DNA from 4 places in the Streptomyces sp. NPDC001351 genome. Region 2 is predicted to be linked to each of the others. Evidence: riboswitches for the same ligand, from Rfam matches in the RefSeq annotation. Region 2 holds a riboswitch; each other region holds the start of a gene.
The links. Region 2 has a riboswitch for cyclic di-AMP ahead of ACFY1U_RS41650 (transglycosylase family protein). Riboswitches for the same ligand answer to the same signal wherever they lie in the genome.
Positions count from the first base shown of each region.

Region 1: linked by a shared signal. The riboswitch ahead of ACFY1U_RS18830 (M23 family metallopeptidase) and the one ahead of ACFY1U_RS41650 (transglycosylase family protein) in region 2 are both predicted to bind cyclic di-AMP.
Region 3: linked by a shared signal. The riboswitch ahead of ACFY1U_RS43670 (M23 family metallopeptidase) and the one ahead of ACFY1U_RS41650 (transglycosylase family protein) in region 2 are both predicted to bind cyclic di-AMP.
Region 4: linked by a shared signal. The riboswitch ahead of ACFY1U_RS13310 (peptidoglycan DD-metalloendopeptidase family protein) and the one ahead of ACFY1U_RS41650 (transglycosylase family protein) in region 2 are both predicted to bind cyclic di-AMP.

Region 1 is NZ_JBIAWS010000004.1:845,379-849,572, reverse strand. Features, by position in the region: gene ACFY1U_RS18835 (aldo/keto reductase) at 1-918, opposite strand, end outside; gene ACFY1U_RS18830 (M23 family metallopeptidase) at 1,027-2,052, opposite strand; cyclic di-AMP (ydaO/yuaA leader) riboswitch at 2,064-2,221, opposite strand; gene ACFY1U_RS18825 (PP2C family protein-serine/threonine phosphatase) at 2,391-3,473, opposite strand; tRNA gene ACFY1U_RS18820 (tRNA-Met) at 3,581-3,654, opposite strand; gene ACFY1U_RS18815 (alginate lyase family protein) at 3,754-4,194, opposite strand, start outside.
Region 2 is NZ_JBIAWS010000016.1:142,354-146,547, forward strand. Features, by position in the region: gene ACFY1U_RS41640 (cytochrome P450) at 1-685, opposite strand, end outside; gene ACFY1U_RS41645 (transglycosylase family protein) at 904-1,896, shown strand; cyclic di-AMP (ydaO/yuaA leader) riboswitch at 2,092-2,260, shown strand; gene ACFY1U_RS41650 (transglycosylase family protein) at 2,265-2,945, shown strand; gene eno (phosphopyruvate hydratase) at 3,159-4,194, shown strand, end outside.
Region 3 is NZ_JBIAWS010000018.1:119,087-123,280, forward strand. Features, by position in the region: gene ACFY1U_RS43660 (M16 family metallopeptidase) at 1-620, shown strand, start outside; gene ACFY1U_RS43665 (M16 family metallopeptidase) at 617-2,005, shown strand; cyclic di-AMP (ydaO/yuaA leader) riboswitch at 2,209-2,373, shown strand; gene ACFY1U_RS43670 (M23 family metallopeptidase) at 2,386-3,150, shown strand; gene ACFY1U_RS43675 (GntR family transcriptional regulator) at 3,337-4,029, shown strand; gene ACFY1U_RS43680 (HPr family phosphocarrier protein) at 4,169-4,194, opposite strand, start outside.
Region 4 is NZ_JBIAWS010000003.1:668,579-672,772, reverse strand. Features, by position in the region: gene ACFY1U_RS13315 (alpha-galactosidase) at 1-1,969, shown strand, start outside; cyclic di-AMP (ydaO/yuaA leader) riboswitch at 2,287-2,445, shown strand; gene ACFY1U_RS13310 (peptidoglycan DD-metalloendopeptidase family protein) at 2,450-3,349, shown strand; gene ACFY1U_RS13305 (SGNH/GDSL hydrolase family protein) at 3,740-4,194, shown strand, end outside.

The DNA.
Region 1 (4,194 bases), on a different contig from region 2:
GGCGTCGGTGAGCGTCAGCTCGCCCACCGCCAGCAGCGCCGGGAGCTGCTCCACCGTCCGTGCGGACGCGATCGGGGCGGCGACCGTCGGCTGGGCGCCGAGCCAGGCCAGGGCGACCGTGGCGACCGGGGCCTCGTGGGCCTGGGCGATCTCGTCGAGAGCGGTCAGGACCCGCTGTCCCCGCTCGGTCTCCAGGTGCTTGGCCGCGCCGCCCGCCCGCGGGCTGTCGACCGTCGCGCCCGGGCGGTACTTGCCGGTGAGGAACCCGGAGGCGAGGGCGTAGTACGGGACGGCGGCGAGGCCGTAGCGGGCGGCCAGGTCCTGCAGCTCGCCCTCGTACGTGTCGCGGGAGACCAGGTTGTAGTGCGGCTGCAGGGCCACGTACTTGGCCAGGCCCTCGCGGTCGGAGAACTCCAGGGATGCGCGCAGCCGGTCGGCGGAGATGTTGGACGCCGCGATGTGCCGGACCTTGCCCGCCTGCACCAGCTCGTCGAGCGCGCCGATGATCTCCTCGACCGGCACCTCGGGCTTGTCGAAGTGGGTGTAGTAGAGGTCGATGTAGTCGGTGTCGAGGCGCCGCAGGGAGGCCTCGGCGGCGGCCTTGATGTTGGCGGCGGACAGGCCCTGGAACTCGGGGTGCTGGCTGACCTTGGTCGCGATGACCACGTCCTCGCGGTTGCCGCGCGCCTTCACCCACTTGCCGATGATCGTCTCGGACTCGCCGCCCTTGTTGCCCTCGACCCACGCCGAGTAGCCGTCAGCAGTGTCGACGAAGTTGCCGCCGGCGGCCGCATAGGCGTCGAGCACGGCGAAGGAGGTGGCCTCGTCGGCGGTCCAGCCGAAGACGTTGCCGCCCAGGGAGAGCGGAAAGACCTCGAGGCCGGAGGAGCCGAGCTTGCGCAGTGAAGGAGAAGTCATGCTCTACGTCAACGCCCGCCCCGGTGGTCGGTCTTCCGCGACGGGCGCAAAGATCCCGTAAACATGCGGACTACGGCACTCCGGGTACGGACGGAGAACGTACGAGTATCAGGGGTTGAGGCCCTTGCTGCGCAGCCACGGCATCGGGTCGATGCCGGTGGCCTGGCCGTCGGGGTGGACCTCGAGGTGGCAGTGCGGGCCGGTCACGTTGCCGGTGGCGCCGACGCGGCCGATGACGTCACCGGTGCTGACCTTCTGGCCGACGCTGACGCTGATCGAGGACTGGTGGCAGAACCAGAGCTCCGTACCGTCGTCGAGGGTGAGGATCGTGCGGTAGCCGTACGCGCCCGCCCAGCCGGCCTGCGTGATGGTGCCGGAGTGGATGGCCTTGATGAGCGTGCCCGTGGGGGCGGCGAAGTCGAGGCCCGTGTGGTAGCCGGAGGACCACATGGAGCCGGCCTGGCCGAAGGTGCCGGTGATCGTGTACGACACGACCGGCAGCGTGTACTGCTTGGCCAGCTCGGCGAGCTTCGCGTCCTCGGCGGCCTTCTTGGCCGCCGCCTCCGCCTTCTCCTTCGCGGCGGTGGCCTTGGCCGCGGCTTCCTTCTCGGCCTTGGCGGCGGCGTCGTCGATCTGCTGGGCGAGGGCCGCCTCGGTGGCGGCCTGGCTCTTGCTGTCGATCTGGACCCGCTGCGACTCGGCCTGCGCCATGATCCGGTCACGCAGCGCCTCGCCGGCGCCCTTGGCGCCCTGCGCGGTGCCGGCGGAGGTGGTGGCGACGTCGCTGAGCGCGGTGGCGGAACCCTTGGGGGCGTCGGAGCCGCCGCCGAACACATGGCTGACGGAGGCGAGATCGGGCAGGGAGATCGACACCGGCGGCTTGCCGGTGTTGGCGCTGGCCATGCCGCCCGCGCCGACGGCGGCTATGACGCCGACGCCCAGGACCGTGGAGCTGCGGGCGAGTCCCCCGCCGCGCTGCTTGGCGACGCGGTGCCGGCCGCGGACGGGGGCGATGGAGTCCTCGGTGGGATTCCACTCCTCCCAGGGGCCCTCGTCGGTGCGGCGGCCGGCGAAGCCGAAGGGTTCGGTGCTCGGCACGAACGGGGCTGCCGGGGCAGGCGGGTTGGACGCCACGTGGGCGTGCTCCTTTCCTTCCTTCTCGCCTACCGGGTTAGCTGACGGGTTCGGAGCAGGAAGGTCTCCTACGCGCGTAAACCTGCCGTGCTGCCACGGCGGTATCGGCGCGATTCACCCCAGGGTGGTGGTTCCCCGGTTCCCTTGCGGGATTCGGCGCGTGCGCACGGAGCCGCCTCTTGTGACGGCTGGGACGACCGCGCTGCGTTATCGAACGTTAATAGACCCGGGGTGCCGATTCCAAGGTGTTCCGCTTGATCATTAACCTTTCCGACCTGGACGTACGGCGCATGAACGGCGAAAAACGGGCGAGTTGACCGCGCCTCAGGAACCCGGTTTCAGGGCCGTCGTACGGCGAGCAGCGCCATGTCGTCCGTCATGGCCTCCCCGGCATGGCGGCGCACCTCCCGCGCGAGGGCGGCGAGCAGCGCGCCGGGGTCGTGGAAGACCCGGCCGGTGAGCCGGTCCGCGGGTTCGAAGAACCGCCCGTGCTCGTCCCGTGCCTCGGACAGCCCGTCGGTGTACAGCAGCAGCGTGGCCCCGCTGCGGAACGGGGTCTCCTCCGCGCGGTCGGGCCGGCTCCCGAACTCGCCCATGCCGAGCGGCAGCGCGGGCTCGCGGGCGTGCAGGGTGTGCACGGTGCCGTCCGGGCACAGCAGCAGCGGTGGCGGGTGGCCGCGGGTGACGATGCGGACGATGCCTTCGCCGTGCGGGAGTTCGACGAGCACGGCGGTGGTGAACCCCTCGATCAACTCGATGCCCTCGCGCCGCGCCGCCTCGCGCGCAAGGGCCCGGTCCAGCCGCAGTGCGACCGCCTCCAGCGTGGCCTCCTGCTCGGCGGCCTCCCGGAACGCCCCGATGACGACGGCCACGGCGGCCACCGCCCCCATCCCCTTTCCGCGTACGTCGCCCACGACCAGCCGTACGCCGTGCGGGGTGTCCTGGACGGCGTACAGGTCGCCGCCGATGGAGGCGTCCGCCTGTGCGGCCTCGTACCGTGCCGCGATCGCGAACCCTCCGATCCGTTCGGCGGGTTCCGGCAGCACCGCGCGCTGGGCGGCCTCGGCGATCTCGCGCTGCGAGGCGAGCTCCTCGCGGTTGCGGCGGACGAGGAGGTTGATGAGAACGGCCAGGACGGAGACCGTCGCCACGGTGGCCAGCTCGGTGATCGCCTCGACCTGGAGGAGGACGCCCACCTGGGCGTGGATCGCGGTGACGACGAGGACGGTCGCGATGCCGGTGAGGGCCGTGCCCCGGCGTGAGTAGAGCGGGGCGGCGACCAGGGGTGCGGCGGTGAAGAGGGGGCCCGCCGTGAACCGCGACGGGGTGAGGTAGTCGTAAAAGGTTCCGCCGACGATCAGCAGCCCCGGGAGCAGCCGCATGAAGGTGCGCGCGTATGAGATCGGCCCCTCCTCGTCCACCCCTCCAGGTTTCCCGGGGCGGCGGCGCGCGGCGAGCCGGATGGCCCGACCGGGGGAAACACTCAGGGCCGGAATCCAGTGACTGGACTCCGGCCCTGAGCCTTGAGTAGCGGGGACAGGATTTGAACCTGCGACCTCTGGGTTATGAGCCCAGCGAGCTACCGAGCTGCTCCACCCCGCGTCGTTGTGTCACCAGCATACGCCATCCGCGGGGCTGTCTGCGCCAGGGTTTGTGTCCGCCCCCGTTCGCCTGCGTTTTCGGGGGTTCGCAGGGCGGCCGTCAGGCGGCAGGGTTGTCCGCGTGGGTGAGCGTCTCCCAGGAGACGAAGAGGTCGTCGGTGCCGGCCGGGCGGGACTGCTCGACCAGCTTGTGGGCGGCCGGGACGGGGGTGCCGAGCCGGTTCTCCAGGTGGTTGAGGGCGACCTCCAGGTCGGGGCCCATGTTCCCGACGACCCTGCCGCCGCACAGCCACCGCGGGGGCTTGGCCCCCATCTCGTAGCGGGCGTGGAAGTCGAGGGCCGCCTTCAGCCGGTCCTTCACGTCGCCGTACAGGTCGACACCCTGGTGCCAGGCGGTCTCGGCGATGTGCGCGGTGGCGGCGAGGGAGTAGCCGACGTGCTTGAAGTTGCGGCAGGTCTCCTGCGCGATGCCGTCCTCGAACTTCGTCTCCTTGAACCAGTACGTCTCCAGCTTCTGCACGGTGTTGGCGTCGGAGCCGGC
Region 2 (4,194 bases):
CCGTGAGGTGCTCGCCGTGGTCGGAGGCGCGGATGAGGCCCGAGATCAGGTCCTCGCCGAGGTCGCCCCGCTTGCGGTGGATGAGTTCGGCGAGATAGCCGCGGATCTTCTTCACGGAACGGGCGACGCCGCCGCGCGGGCCGCCGCCGTGCCGGATCATCATGCCCGCCCAGTCGCGGAAGTCGTCCTGGTCCTCGCGCGGAACGCCGAGCAGATCGCAGATCGCGTAGATGGGGAGGGGGAAGGCGAAGTCGTGGATGAGGTCCGCCTGCCCGTGCGGCGCGAAACGGTCGATGAGGTCGTCCGTCAACTCCTGCACCCGCGGCGCGAATTCGGCCACCCGGCGCGGGGTGAACGCCTTGGAGACGAGGCGGCGCAGCCGGGTGTGGTCCGGCGGGTCGATATTGAGCAGATGCGTCATGAGATTGGCGCTGCGCTCACCCGGAATACCGGTCCGGCTCTTGCCCTGCGCGTCCTCGGCGTGATGCTCGGGGTTCTTCGAGAGCCGCCCGTCCGCGAGCGCCTGACGTGCGTCGGCGTAGCGGGTCACCAGCCAGGCCTCGACCCCGCTGGGAAGTTTCGTCCAGTGCACGGGGGAGTGCTCACGCAGCCAGGCGTAGGCCGGATACGGGTCGCCGGCGAATTCCCAGGTGAAGAGTTCGGGAGCGGTGTTCGGGACGTTCACAGGACGACCGTATCGGGAGCCCGCAGGTGGATGCGCCGCCGCGGTGAACGGGTCAAAGATGATGCGCGTTCAAGTCTGTGATCTTCACGTGATCTACGCGGCATTAACTTGTGACAAGTGATCGGCACCGGCTACGTTCACGGACCAGCGCGGCGGTATCGAACGCCTGTCGGTGTCATGCGCCGCGCGGTCATTGCTGTCTCGCGAAAGGCCTCCGCATGCTCTCCGGGAACGGTCGACACCGTCGCCCCCGTCAGGCTCCGGCTCTCCTTGTCGCGGCCGGAGTGACCGGCTCCGCCATCGCGATCCCGCTCTTCGCCGCGGGCGGCGCCAGCGCCGCCGACGGCACCACGTGGGACAAGGTGGCCCAGTGTGAGACCGGCGGCTCCTGGAGCGAGAACAGCGGCAACGGGTTCTACGGCGGGCTCAAGTTGACCCAGGAGAACTGGGAGAAGTACGGCGGCCTCGACTACGCCCCCAGGGCCGACCTCGCCAGCCGCAACCAGCAGATAGCCGTCGCCGAGAAGCTCCTGGACGACCAGGGCGTCGGCGCCTTCCACATCTGCGGACTGACCTCCGGGCTCACCAAGGACTCGGGTTCGGCCGCCATCGACACCGGTGTGCTGGGCGGCGATTCCGGTTCGTCCGATTCATCCGGCGCGTCCGACTCGACTGGTCTGTCCAACTCCTCGGGCAGCGCATCCGATGGGTCCTCTTCGTCGGATTCGTCCTCCCGCTCGTCCTCCAGCGCCTCGCCTTCGACCTCCGCGAGTGCGACGGACAACTCCGCCGAATCCGGTACATCCGCCTCGCCCTCCACCTCTTCGCCCCAGAAGGGCGCGGGCACCTCGCAGGGCGCCGACAGCTCGTCCACGGACGAGACGAAGGGTGACGACTCGGACAATCTCCAGCCCCCGGCGTCCATTTGGACCCTCGTCGACACCGGCACGGCCGGCACCGGCCGCCACCGTGGCGCCAGCGCCGACGAGACGGCCGGTGCGACCGTCGGCAAGACCGCCGAGAAGGCCAGGACCGACAGCCGTACGGAAGACACGTACACCGTCCACGCCGGGGAGACCCTCGCCTCCATCGCCGACTCCCTTGGCCTGGACGGCGGGTGGCGGGCGCTCTATGCCGAGAACAAGAAGGCCATCGGTGCCGACCCGAATCACATCTTCGCCGGTCAGACCCTGAAACTCGGTGCCGAATAGGGCGAAAAACAACGGGAGTTCACGTCATACTTCGCCACTGAATGTCCGGTTTGGTGAAAGTGTGGGATGAGTCTCAGAAGCCCTGATCGTCTTTGAAATTCGACGGATCGCGTGTCTACCGTCGTCACCGCTCGTCAACACGAGCCCCGGCTGCCGCAACGCCGAATCCTGCCAGCGGCCGTACGGGAACAGTCGTCGCGTCATGCGCCGTAGGCAGGAGCGGGGGACCCAAGGTAGGTGCCTGCCCGGGCAGTTGACGGGCGGCTAGGGGTGTAGCCGTGTCTCGTGAGAGCGAGGACGCGGCCGGGCAACTCAACCGGCCCGAACCCGACAGCTCACCTCGCAGGCGTCGGTGAGGGGATCGAACCATGCTGTTTTCCGGCAAGGGCAAGCACCGTCGTCCGTCCAAGGCCACCCGCGTCGCCGCGCTGGCCGGCGTCACCGGCGTCGCCATCGCCGCTCCGCTGATGGCGGCCGGCAACGCCTCCGCCGCCACCGCCTCCGAGTGGGACAAGGTCGCCCAGTGCGAGTCCGGTGGCAACTGGGCCATCAACACCGGGAACGGCTACTACGGCGGCCTGCAGTTCTCCGCCTCCACCTGGGCCGCGTACGGCGGCACCGCCTACGCCCCGCAGGCCAACCAGGCCTCCAAGGCGCAGCAGATAGCCGTCGCCGAGAAGGTCCTCGCCTCCCAGGGCAAGGGCGCCTGGCCGGTCTGCGGCACGGGCCTGTCCGGTGCCGCCTACAACGGCAGCGCCCCCTCCACGAACACCACCCGCTCCACCGACTCGCAGGCCGCCTCCCGCTCCGCCGAGCGCCCGGCCGCGAAGACCGAGAGCACGAAGACCCAGAAGACCGTCACCACCCCGACCGGCAAGAAGGTCAAGAAGGGCGACGGCGAGTACAAGGTCGTCAAGGGCGACACCCTCAGCTCGATCGCCGAGAAGCACGGCGTCAAGGGCGGCTGGCAGAAGCTGTTCAAGCTGAACAAGGACATCGTCTCCGACGCCAACCTCATCTACCCGGGTCAGCAGCTGCACCTCAAGTGACAGCCTCGCGGGCTCCCCGCTCCGGTGCGTGTTCCCCCGTACGCACCGGAGCGGGGTTCTTTTTGCTCCCCCTCTTTGTTCCGTTCGGAAACAATTTACTCTCGGTTCTGCCCAAGAGGTGGTCGGCAACGTGGCCGATCGGCCTTGGGCGGTTAGGCTCATCCCGCAGAGCCACCGCGCTACTGCCGTAGCCGTGTCACATCCAAGAAGGAGATGCTCGTGCCGTCCATCGACGTCGTCGTAGCCCGGGAAATCCTGGACTCCCGAGGCAACCCCACGGTCGAGGTCGAGGTCGGCCTCGACGACGGCAGCACGGGTCGTGCCGCCGTCCCCTCCGGCGCCTCCACGGGCGCCTTCGAGGCCATCGAGCTCCGCGACGGTGACCCCAACCGCTACCAGGGCAAGGGTGTCGAGAAGGCCGTCCTCGCCGTCATCGAGCAGATCGGCCCTGAGCTGGTCGGCTACGACGCCACCGAGCAGCGCCTGATCGACCAGGCCATGTTCGACCTGGACGCCACCGACAACAAGGGCTCCCTCGGCGCCAACGCCATCCTCGGCGTCTCCCTCGCCGTCGCCCACGCCGCCTCCGAGGCCAGCGACCTGCCGCTCTTCCGCTACCTGGGCGGCCCGAACGCGCACCTGCTGCCGGTGCCGATGATGAACATCCTGAACGGCGGCTCGCACGCCGACTCCAACGTGGACATCCAGGAGTTCATGATCGCCCCGATCGGCGCGGAGTCCTTCTCCGAGGCCCTGCGCTGGGGCGCCGAGGTCTACCACACCCTCAAGAAGGTGCTGAAGACCAAGGGCCTGTCCACCGGCCTCGGCGACGAGGGCGGCTTCGCCCCGAACCTGGAGTCCAACCGCGCCGCGCTCGACCTCATCATCGAGGCCATCAAGCAGGCGGGCTACGTCCCCGGCCAGCAGATCGCGCTCGCGCTCGACGTCGCCGCGTCCGAGTTCTACAAGGACGGCAAGTACGAGTTCGAGGGCAAGTCCCGCTCGGCCGCCGAGATGACCGAGTACTACGAGGAGCTCGTGGCGGCCTACCCGCTCGTCTCCATCGAGGACCCGCTGTTCGAGGACGACTGGGCCGGCTGGAAGGTCATCACCGACAAGCTGGGCGACAAGGTCCAGATCGTCGGCGACGACCTCTTCGTCACCAACCCGGAGCGCCTGGCCCGCGGCATCGAGGAGGGCACCGCCAACGCCCTGCTCGTCAAGGTGAACCAGATCGGCTCGCTGACCG
Region 3 (4,194 bases), on a different contig from region 2:
CCCTGATGGCGGCCTACCGGCTGCCCGAGGACGGCACGCGCGCGGCGGACGCCGCCGACCTGGCGCTCACCGTCCTCGGCGGCGGCGAGTCCTCCCGCCTCTACAACCGGCTGGTACGCCGCGACCGTACGGCCGTCGCGGCCGGGTTCGGTCTGCTGCGGCTGGCCGGAGCGCCCTCCCTGGGCTGGCTGGACGTGAAGACCTCCGGTGACGTCGAGGTGCCGGTGATCGAGGCCGCCATCGACGAGGAGCTCGCCCGGTTCGCCGCGGAGGGCCCCACGGCCGAGGAAATGGAGCGCGCCCAGGCCCAGTTGGAGCGCGAGTGGCTGGACCGGCTCGGCACGGTCGCGGGCCGCGCCGACGAACTGTGCCGGTTCGCCGTCCTGTTCGGCGACCCGCAGCTCGCCCTCACCGCCGTACAGCGCGTCCTGGAGGTGACGGCCGAGGAGGTCCAGGAGGTCGCCAAGGCCCGCCTGCGCCCGGACAACCGCGCGGTGCTCGTCTACGAGCCGCTCTCGCCCGAGTCCGCGGAGCACACCCAGGACGAGGACTTCCCCGAAGACCCCGAGTCCGAAGCCACGGTGCAAGCCACCGACCAGAACGAGGAGGCGGCCAAGTGACCGAGCTCGCCACGATGCAGTTCCACCCGCAGCCCCGGGCGGGCGAGGCCAAGCCGTGGGCGTTCCCGTCCCCCGAGCGTGGCGCGCTCGACAACGGCCTGACCGTCCTGCGCTGCCACCGTCCCGGCCAGCAGGTCGTCGCCGTGGAGGTGCTCCTGGACGCGCCCCTGGAGGCCGAGCCGGCCGGTTTCGAGGGCGTTGCCACGATCATGGCGCGAGCCTTCTCCGAGGGCACCGACAAGCACTCCGCCGAGGAGTTCGCCGCCGAGCTGGAGCGCTGCGGCGCCACCCTCGACTCGCACGCCGACCACCCGGGCGTACGTCTGAGCCTCGAGGTCCCGGCCTCCCGTCTCACCAAGGCGCTCGGTCTGCTCGCCGACGCCCTCAGGGCGCCCGCGTTCGCCGACAGCGAGGTCGAGCGGCTGGTCCGCAACCGCCTGGACGAGATCCCGCACGAGCTGGCCAACCCCTCGCGGCGTGCCGCCAAGGAGCTCTCCAAGGAGCTCTTCCCGGCGACCTCGCGCATGTCGCGCCCGCGCCAGGGCACCGAGGAGACGGTCGAGAAGATCGACGCGGCGGCCGTACGCGCCTTCTACGACCGCCATGTCCGGCCCGCCACGGCCACCGCCGTCGTCGTCGGCGACCTCACCGGCATCGACCTGGACGCGCTGCTCGGCGACACCCTGGGCGCGTGGACCGGCTCCAAGGCCGAACCCCGCCCCGTGCCGCCGGTGACCGCCGACGACACCGGGCGCGTGATCATCGTCGACCGTCCCGGCGCCGTCCAGACGCAGCTGCTCATCGGCCGCGTCGGCGCCGACCGGCACGACCGCGTGTGGCCCGCCCAGGTGCTCGGCACGTACTGCCTCGGCGGCACCCTCACCTCGCGCCTGGACCGCGTCCTGCGCGAGGAGAAGGGCTACACCTACGGTGTGCGCGCGTTCGGTCAGGTCCTCAGGTCCGCCCCGGACGGCTCCGGCGCCGCGATGCTCGCCATCAGCGGCTCCGTCGACACCCCGAACACCGGCCCGGCGCTCGACGACCTCTGGAAGGTGCTGCGCACGCTCGCCGAGGGCGGTCTCACCGACGCCGAGCGCGACGTCGCCGTACAGAACCTGGTCGGTGTGGCGCCGCTGAAGTACGAGACCGCGGCGGCCGTGGCGAGCACCCTGGCCGACCAGGTCGAGCAGCACCTGCCCGACGACTACCAGGCGACGCTGTACCAGCAGCTCGCCGCGACCGGAACCGTGGAGGCCACCGCGGCGGTCGTGAACGCCTTCCCGGTGGACCGTCTGGTGACGGTTCTCGTCGGGGACGCGGCGCAGATCAAGGAGCCTGTCGAGGCCCTCGGGATCGGTGAAGTCGCGGTGGTGTCGGCCGAGTAGCGGCACGCGCGCGTGGCGTGGCCCTGGTGACGGATGCGTCACCAGGGCCCTCTTATGTCCGAATTGGCGGAGAATCGAAGGAGAGTTGCCTGTCTGCCCTGTGGGATGCGCTACAAACGCCTTGATCCGTTTGGGGATTGAAAGTGCTGCCGCTTAGCGTCTTCCGGGCTGTCCGTCAGGCACCGCGCCGCATCCGCGGCACCGGACAGCCATCGCCGAGTCCCCGTACGGCGCGAGCCAGGGGAGCCGGGGACCCACCGCAGTCCCTGGGGTGAATCGGACGCCCGCGCGTGCAGCGAGGGAGTCCGTAGGAGACCTTCCTGCTCCGAACCCGTCAGCTAACCCGGTAGGCGAGAGGGAAGGAAAGGACCAGCCACCACATGGCGTTCACGCGCGCCACCGGGAAGCACCGTCGCCCCGCACGGATGCACCGCACCAGCACCCGCGCCGCCGGGGTCGCGGCCCTCGCCGCCACCGGCGTCATCGGTACCCTGGCAGCCCCCGCGCTCGCCGCCGACACCTCCGTCGAGCAGACCGGGCTCACCCCCGTCATCACCATCGGCGACACGATCGCCGACAAGATCGACGCCCAGGCCGACGCCCAGAAGCAGGCCGCCGAGGAGGCCGCGCTCAAGAAGGCGGCCCAGGAGGCGGCACGCGAGAAGGCCGCCGCCCAGGCCAAGCAGGAGCGCGAGGCCAAGGAGCGCGCCGCCCGCGAGGCCGAGCGCAAGCGCCTCAACACGTTCGTGGCGCCGATATCGAACTCGTACGTCTCCACCGGCTACCGGGCCAGCAGCTCCCTGTGGTCCTCCGGCAGCCACACCGGCATCGACTTCCACGCCGCGAGCGGTACGCCCGTCCACGCGGTCGGCGCCGGCACCGTCGTCCAGACCGGCTGGGGCGGCGCCTACGGCAACCAGATCGTGATCAAGATGCAGGACGGCACGTACACCCAGTACGGCCATCTGTCGTCCATCGGCGTCTCGGTGGGCCAGACGGTCACCCCGGGCCAGCAGATAGGCCTCTCCGGCGCGACCGGCAACACCACCGGACCGCACCTGCACTTCGAGGCCCGTACGACCCCCGAGTACGGCTCGGACATCGACCCCGTCGCCTATCTGCGCTCGCACGGCGTGAACGTCTGACGACGGATCGCAGGATCTGCTGAAGCCCCGGCTCCCGAGCCGGGGCTTTCGGTGTTTCTGCCGCCCCGCTGTCCAAAAAATATCCATGGATTCCGGCCCGCCGTCGGAAATTCCGGCTCCGTGCAATAGAGTCACCGATACACGTCAATCATCGACGTTTCACGGGGATTAAGTCGGAGGTCGGTCATGCGTATTCCGGCGCACTCGGTGTGCACGGCGATCCGGGACGACATCGTCGCCGGTGTCTACGAGCGCGGCAGCCGCCTCACCGAGGAACTCCTCGCGCGCCGCTACGGCGTCTCGCGCGTCCCCGTGCGCGAGGCCCTGCGCACCCTGGAGGCCGAGGGCTTCGTGGTGACCCGGCGGCACGCGGGCGCGTGCGTCGCGGAACCGACCGAGCAGGAGGCCGCCGACCTGCTGGAGATGCGCATGCTGCTGGAACCGCTCGGCGCCTCCCGGGCCGCCCAGCGGCGCACCGACGCCCATCTCAAGGTCCTGCGCGGCCTGGTCAGACTGGGCCAGGAGCGGGCCAGGAGGGGCAACAGCGAGGATCTGCGCTCCCTGGGGGGCTGGTTCCACGAGACGCTCGCCCAGGCCTCCGGAAGCCCCGCGCTGACCTCGATGCTGACCCAGCTGCGCCACAAGATCGCCTGGATGTACGCCGTGGAGGCACCGGCCAACCCCGTGGAGTCCTGGGCGGAGCACGGCGCGATCGTCGACGCCGTGGCCCGCGGCGACAGCGAGCGCGCGCGGGCGGTCACCGCGCTGCACACCGAGCGCTCGAGCGCCGTGCACCGGCTGCGCTTCGGCGGCCCGGAGCGGGTGAACGGTGTGAGGAACTCGCAACATGCCGTAAACATGTCGGGCCTGCGGCATTAACACGGGCGCCGTATACAAAGAAGGAACAATTCGAGGGGCATTGTTTCTGCTGCCCGTGATCGGAAATTGCAGCGCCCCTGCGCGGGAAATGCGAAGGGCTCGCCCGGCAATTCGGACGAGCCCTTCTGTGGTGCCGTGATCAGACGGTCTCGGGAAGCTCCTCGA
Region 4 (4,194 bases), on a different contig from region 2:
CTGGGGCCCCCGGATCGCGCTCGCCGACGCCGAGGCACTCGCCGTCCGCCCGCTGCCGGACTACTGGCCCTTCGAGTCCCCGCTCGACGGGCGCGAGGAATACCCCGTGGAGGGCGGTCCCCGCTTTGTGCGGCCCGCCCTGTCCGTGCGCGGCGACGAGCGGCGCGGCACCGAGTGGCGCTTCGAGACGTATGAGGCGGAGGGCGACCACCTCCGGCTGGGCTTCCGGGACGGTGGGCTCGCGATCACGCTGCACTACCGGATGCGGCACGACGTCGTGGAACGCTGGGTGACCCTCGACAACGAGGGGCCCGCCCTGGAGCTGCTGCGCGCCGACTCCGCGACCTGGACGCTGCCCGAGCGCGAGGAGTGGCGGCTGGCCCAGCTGCACGGCCGCTGGGCCGCCGAGTCCCGGCTGACCGCCTCTCCTCTCACCTACGGTGAGAAGATCATCGGCAGCCGCCGCGGCCACACCGGACACCAGCACCTGCCCTGGGTCGCCCTCGACACCGACGCCACCGAGGAGCGTGGCGAGGTCTACGGCTGCGCCCTGGGCTGGTCGGGTTCCTGGCGGATCGCGGTGGCGCAGCTCCCGGACGCGCGCGTGCAGATCACCGGCGGCCCCGGTTACGACGACTCGGGGCTGCTGCGTCTGGAGCCGGGGGAGTCGTACACCACTCCCGTCTTCGCCGGGCTGTGGAGCGACGGCGGTTTCGGCGGCGCGAGCCGCGCCTGGCACGCCTACCAGCGTGCGTACGTCATCCCCGACGCCGACCAGGACCGGCCGGTGCTGTTCAACTCCTGGGAGGCCACGGAGTTCGACATCTCCGAGGAGCAGCAGGGCACCCTTGCGCGGCGAGCCGCGGCGATCGGCGTCGAGCTGTTCGTGGTCGACGACGGATGGTTCGGCAAGCGCACCAGCGACCGCGCCGGACTCGGCGACTGGACGGTCAACCGGGACCGCTTCCCGAACGGACTCAAGCCCCTCGCGGACTATGTGCACGCCCTCGGCATGCAGTTCGGCATCTGGGTCGAGCCCGAAATGGTCAACCCGGACAGCGAGCTCTACCGTGCCCACCCCGACTGGGTGCAGTTCCAGCCGGGACGAAAGCGGACGGAATTCCGCAACCAGCTCGTGCTGAACCTGGCCCGGGAAGACGTCCAGGAATACCTCTGGGAGCAGCTCGACGCACTCCTGTCCAGCGCCCCGATCGACTATGTGAAGTGGGACTTCAACCGCTGCTTCACCGACGCGGGCTGGCCCGGCGAGCCCTACCCGCAGCGCCTCTGGGTCGATCATGTCCGTGCCCTGTACGCCCTGTTGGACCGGCTGCGGGCGGCCCACCCGAATGTCGCCTTCGAGTCCTGCTCGGGCGGCGGCGGCCGCATCGACCTCGGGATCATGAGCCGTACGGACCAGGTGTGGACCTCGGACAACACCGACCCGCTGGACCGGCTCGCCATCCAGCACGGCTTCAGCCAGATCCATCCGGCGCGGGTGATGGCCGCCTGGGTCACCGACAGCCCGAACACCCAGCTCAACGGCCGGGAAAGCTCGCTGCGCTTCCGGTTCGTGAGCTCCATGGCCGGCGTGCTCGGGGTCGGCGGGGACCTCACCCGGTGGACCGAGGAGGAGCTCGTCGAGGCCGGCGAGTGGGTGGCGCTCTACAAGGAGATCCGGCCGCTGGTGCAGCACGGGGACCTCTACCGGCTGCGGCCGCCGCGCGGCGGCCTGAGCGCGGTGCAGTACGTGCGCGGGGACGAGGCGGTCGTCCTCGCCTGGCTCCAGGCGCAGAGTCATGGCGAGCCCGTACCGGCGCTGCGACTTCGGGGCCTCGACCCGACAGCCTCGTATGAATGCCCCGAAACAGGCGAAATCCGCAGCGGTGCCGTATTGATGCATCACGGACTGCGTACCGGATTGCGTGGTGACCTCGACGCGGCAGTTTTCCGTCTGCGGCGCATCTGAGACTTCTGTCCGGATTGGCGCTCCTTCGGCCCCCTTCATTCCAACTCGCTCCCGAATAGAGGATTCTGGAGTCGGGGCACGTGAGGAGCGTCATATCCGTGACGGTGCGTGGCGCGTCATGTCCACGTAATTCAGGTGCTTTACAAGGGCGTTTGGCGGAGACGATCATCCGGGAATTCACGCAGGGTCACCGGGTTTTCGTACAAGGGATCAATAGAAACGCATTCTCGGGGAACCGGCACTTGTTGCTTTGCGTCTTGGTCGCTTACGTTCGCCACCAATCCGGACGGACGCCCAATCCTGCCGCCGCCCGGTGCCCGCAGAACTCACCCGTGAACGGCAGGAGCGGGGGACCCACAGGTACAACCGCCTGTTCCGGTCTCCGGAACGGCTAGGGGTAAAGCCGCGTCGCATGCGCGGCCGGGCATCTCCAGCCCGAACCCGACAGCTCACCTCGCAGGCGCCGGAGAGGAATTCGTCATGCCCGCGAAGGGTAAGCACCGCCGTCCGAAGCCCCAGCGCTTCACCCGCTCCATCGCCGTCGCCGGAACCGGTGGCGCCGCACTCGCTCTCCCGCTCATGGGGGCCACCGGCGCCCATGCCGCCACAACTCAGTCCGCTTCCCGGGCGGTTTCGGAAAAGGCCGTCCAGTCCCTTCCGGTCGCCGAGAAGAAGGCGGCGCAGAAGAGCGCCGCGGGCAATGCGGGCGTGCGGACCTATTCGGTGCGGGCCGGCGACTACCTCTCGAAGATCGCCGACGAGCAGCATGTCGCCGGCGGCTGGCACAGGCTCTACTCGGACAACCGCCGGGCCGTCGGCGACAACCCGTCGCTGATCCACCCGGGCCTGAAACTGGCGATCGGCCGGAAGGCCGCGACGGACACCACCGAGTCCTCGTCCTCGTCCGCCTCGAAGACGTCTTCGTCCGCCGACAGGGCGACCGCCACCAAGGTCTCCGAGTCCGCCCCCACCGGCTTCACCCTCCCGGTGATCGGCGGCACCATCGGCACCGGCTATCACGTGGCCGGCAGCATGTGGTCCAGCGGGTACCACACCGGCGTCGACTTCGTCGTCCCGACCGGCACCTCCATCAAGTCCGTGGGTGCGGGCACGGTCGTCTCCGCGGGCTGGGGCGGCGCCTACGGCAACCAGGTCGTCGTCCGGCTCGCCGACGGCTACTACGCCCAGTACGGGCACATGTCCCAGATCTCCGTCTCGGCCGGCCAGACCGTGGCCGAGGGCCAGCAGCTCGGCCTCTCCGGCGCGACCGGCAACGTGACCGGCCCGCACCTGCACTTCGAGATCCGCACCACGCCCGACTACGGCTCCGACGTGGACCCGGTCGCCTACCTCCGCTCGAAGGGCGTCGGCGTCGGCTGACCTCCCCTCACAACCACCTGCCTGACACGCAGCCGAAGGCCGGACCTCGATCCCCGGGTCCGGCCTTCGGTGTGTCCGGCTGTGCGCCTGTTTGCCGTGTTGCGCCTGGAGTGCACACAGCACCGACCAGCAGCCGTACGCACGTGGGCACTTCGCCTTCCGGGCCACATGGAGCCATTTCCGGATCGCCGACTTCAAGGTCCGGCGCCCCGCCCCGCAGCATCGCTGACGCGTCAACATCCCTGCTCGGAGGGTTATTCCGGGCTTGGCGAACACTTTAGAAGTGGCTTATCTCACCGCGCGTCAACCCTTTCCTACGGTCGCGTAGGTCACATTCGAAGGTGAATCATGGTCGATGTGGCAGACGATTCGAAGAGTGACAGCAGATCAGTGATCGGGTCGTACGTTGCGGTGGGGGACAGCTTCACCGAGGGCGTCGGCGATCCCGGCCCCGACGGGGCGTTCGTCGGCTGGGCCGACCGGTTCGCGGTACTTCTCGCGGACCGGCGACCCGAGGGCGACTTCAGGTACGCGAACCTCGCCGTGCGCGGCAAACTGCTCGACCAGATCGTGGAGGACCAGGTTCCGCAGGCCGTCGAACTGGCGCCGGACCTGGTCTCCTTCTGTGCGGGCGGCAACGACATCATCCGTCCCGGCACCGACCCCGACGAGGTCGCCGAGCGCTTCGAGCGGGCGGTGGCCCGGCTCACCGAAGCCGCCGGCACGGTCATGGTGACCACCGGCTTCGACACCCGTGGCGTTCCCGTGCTCAAGCATCTGCGCGGCAAGATCGCCACCTATAACGGGCATGTACGGGCCATCGCCGACCGGTACGGCTGTCCCGT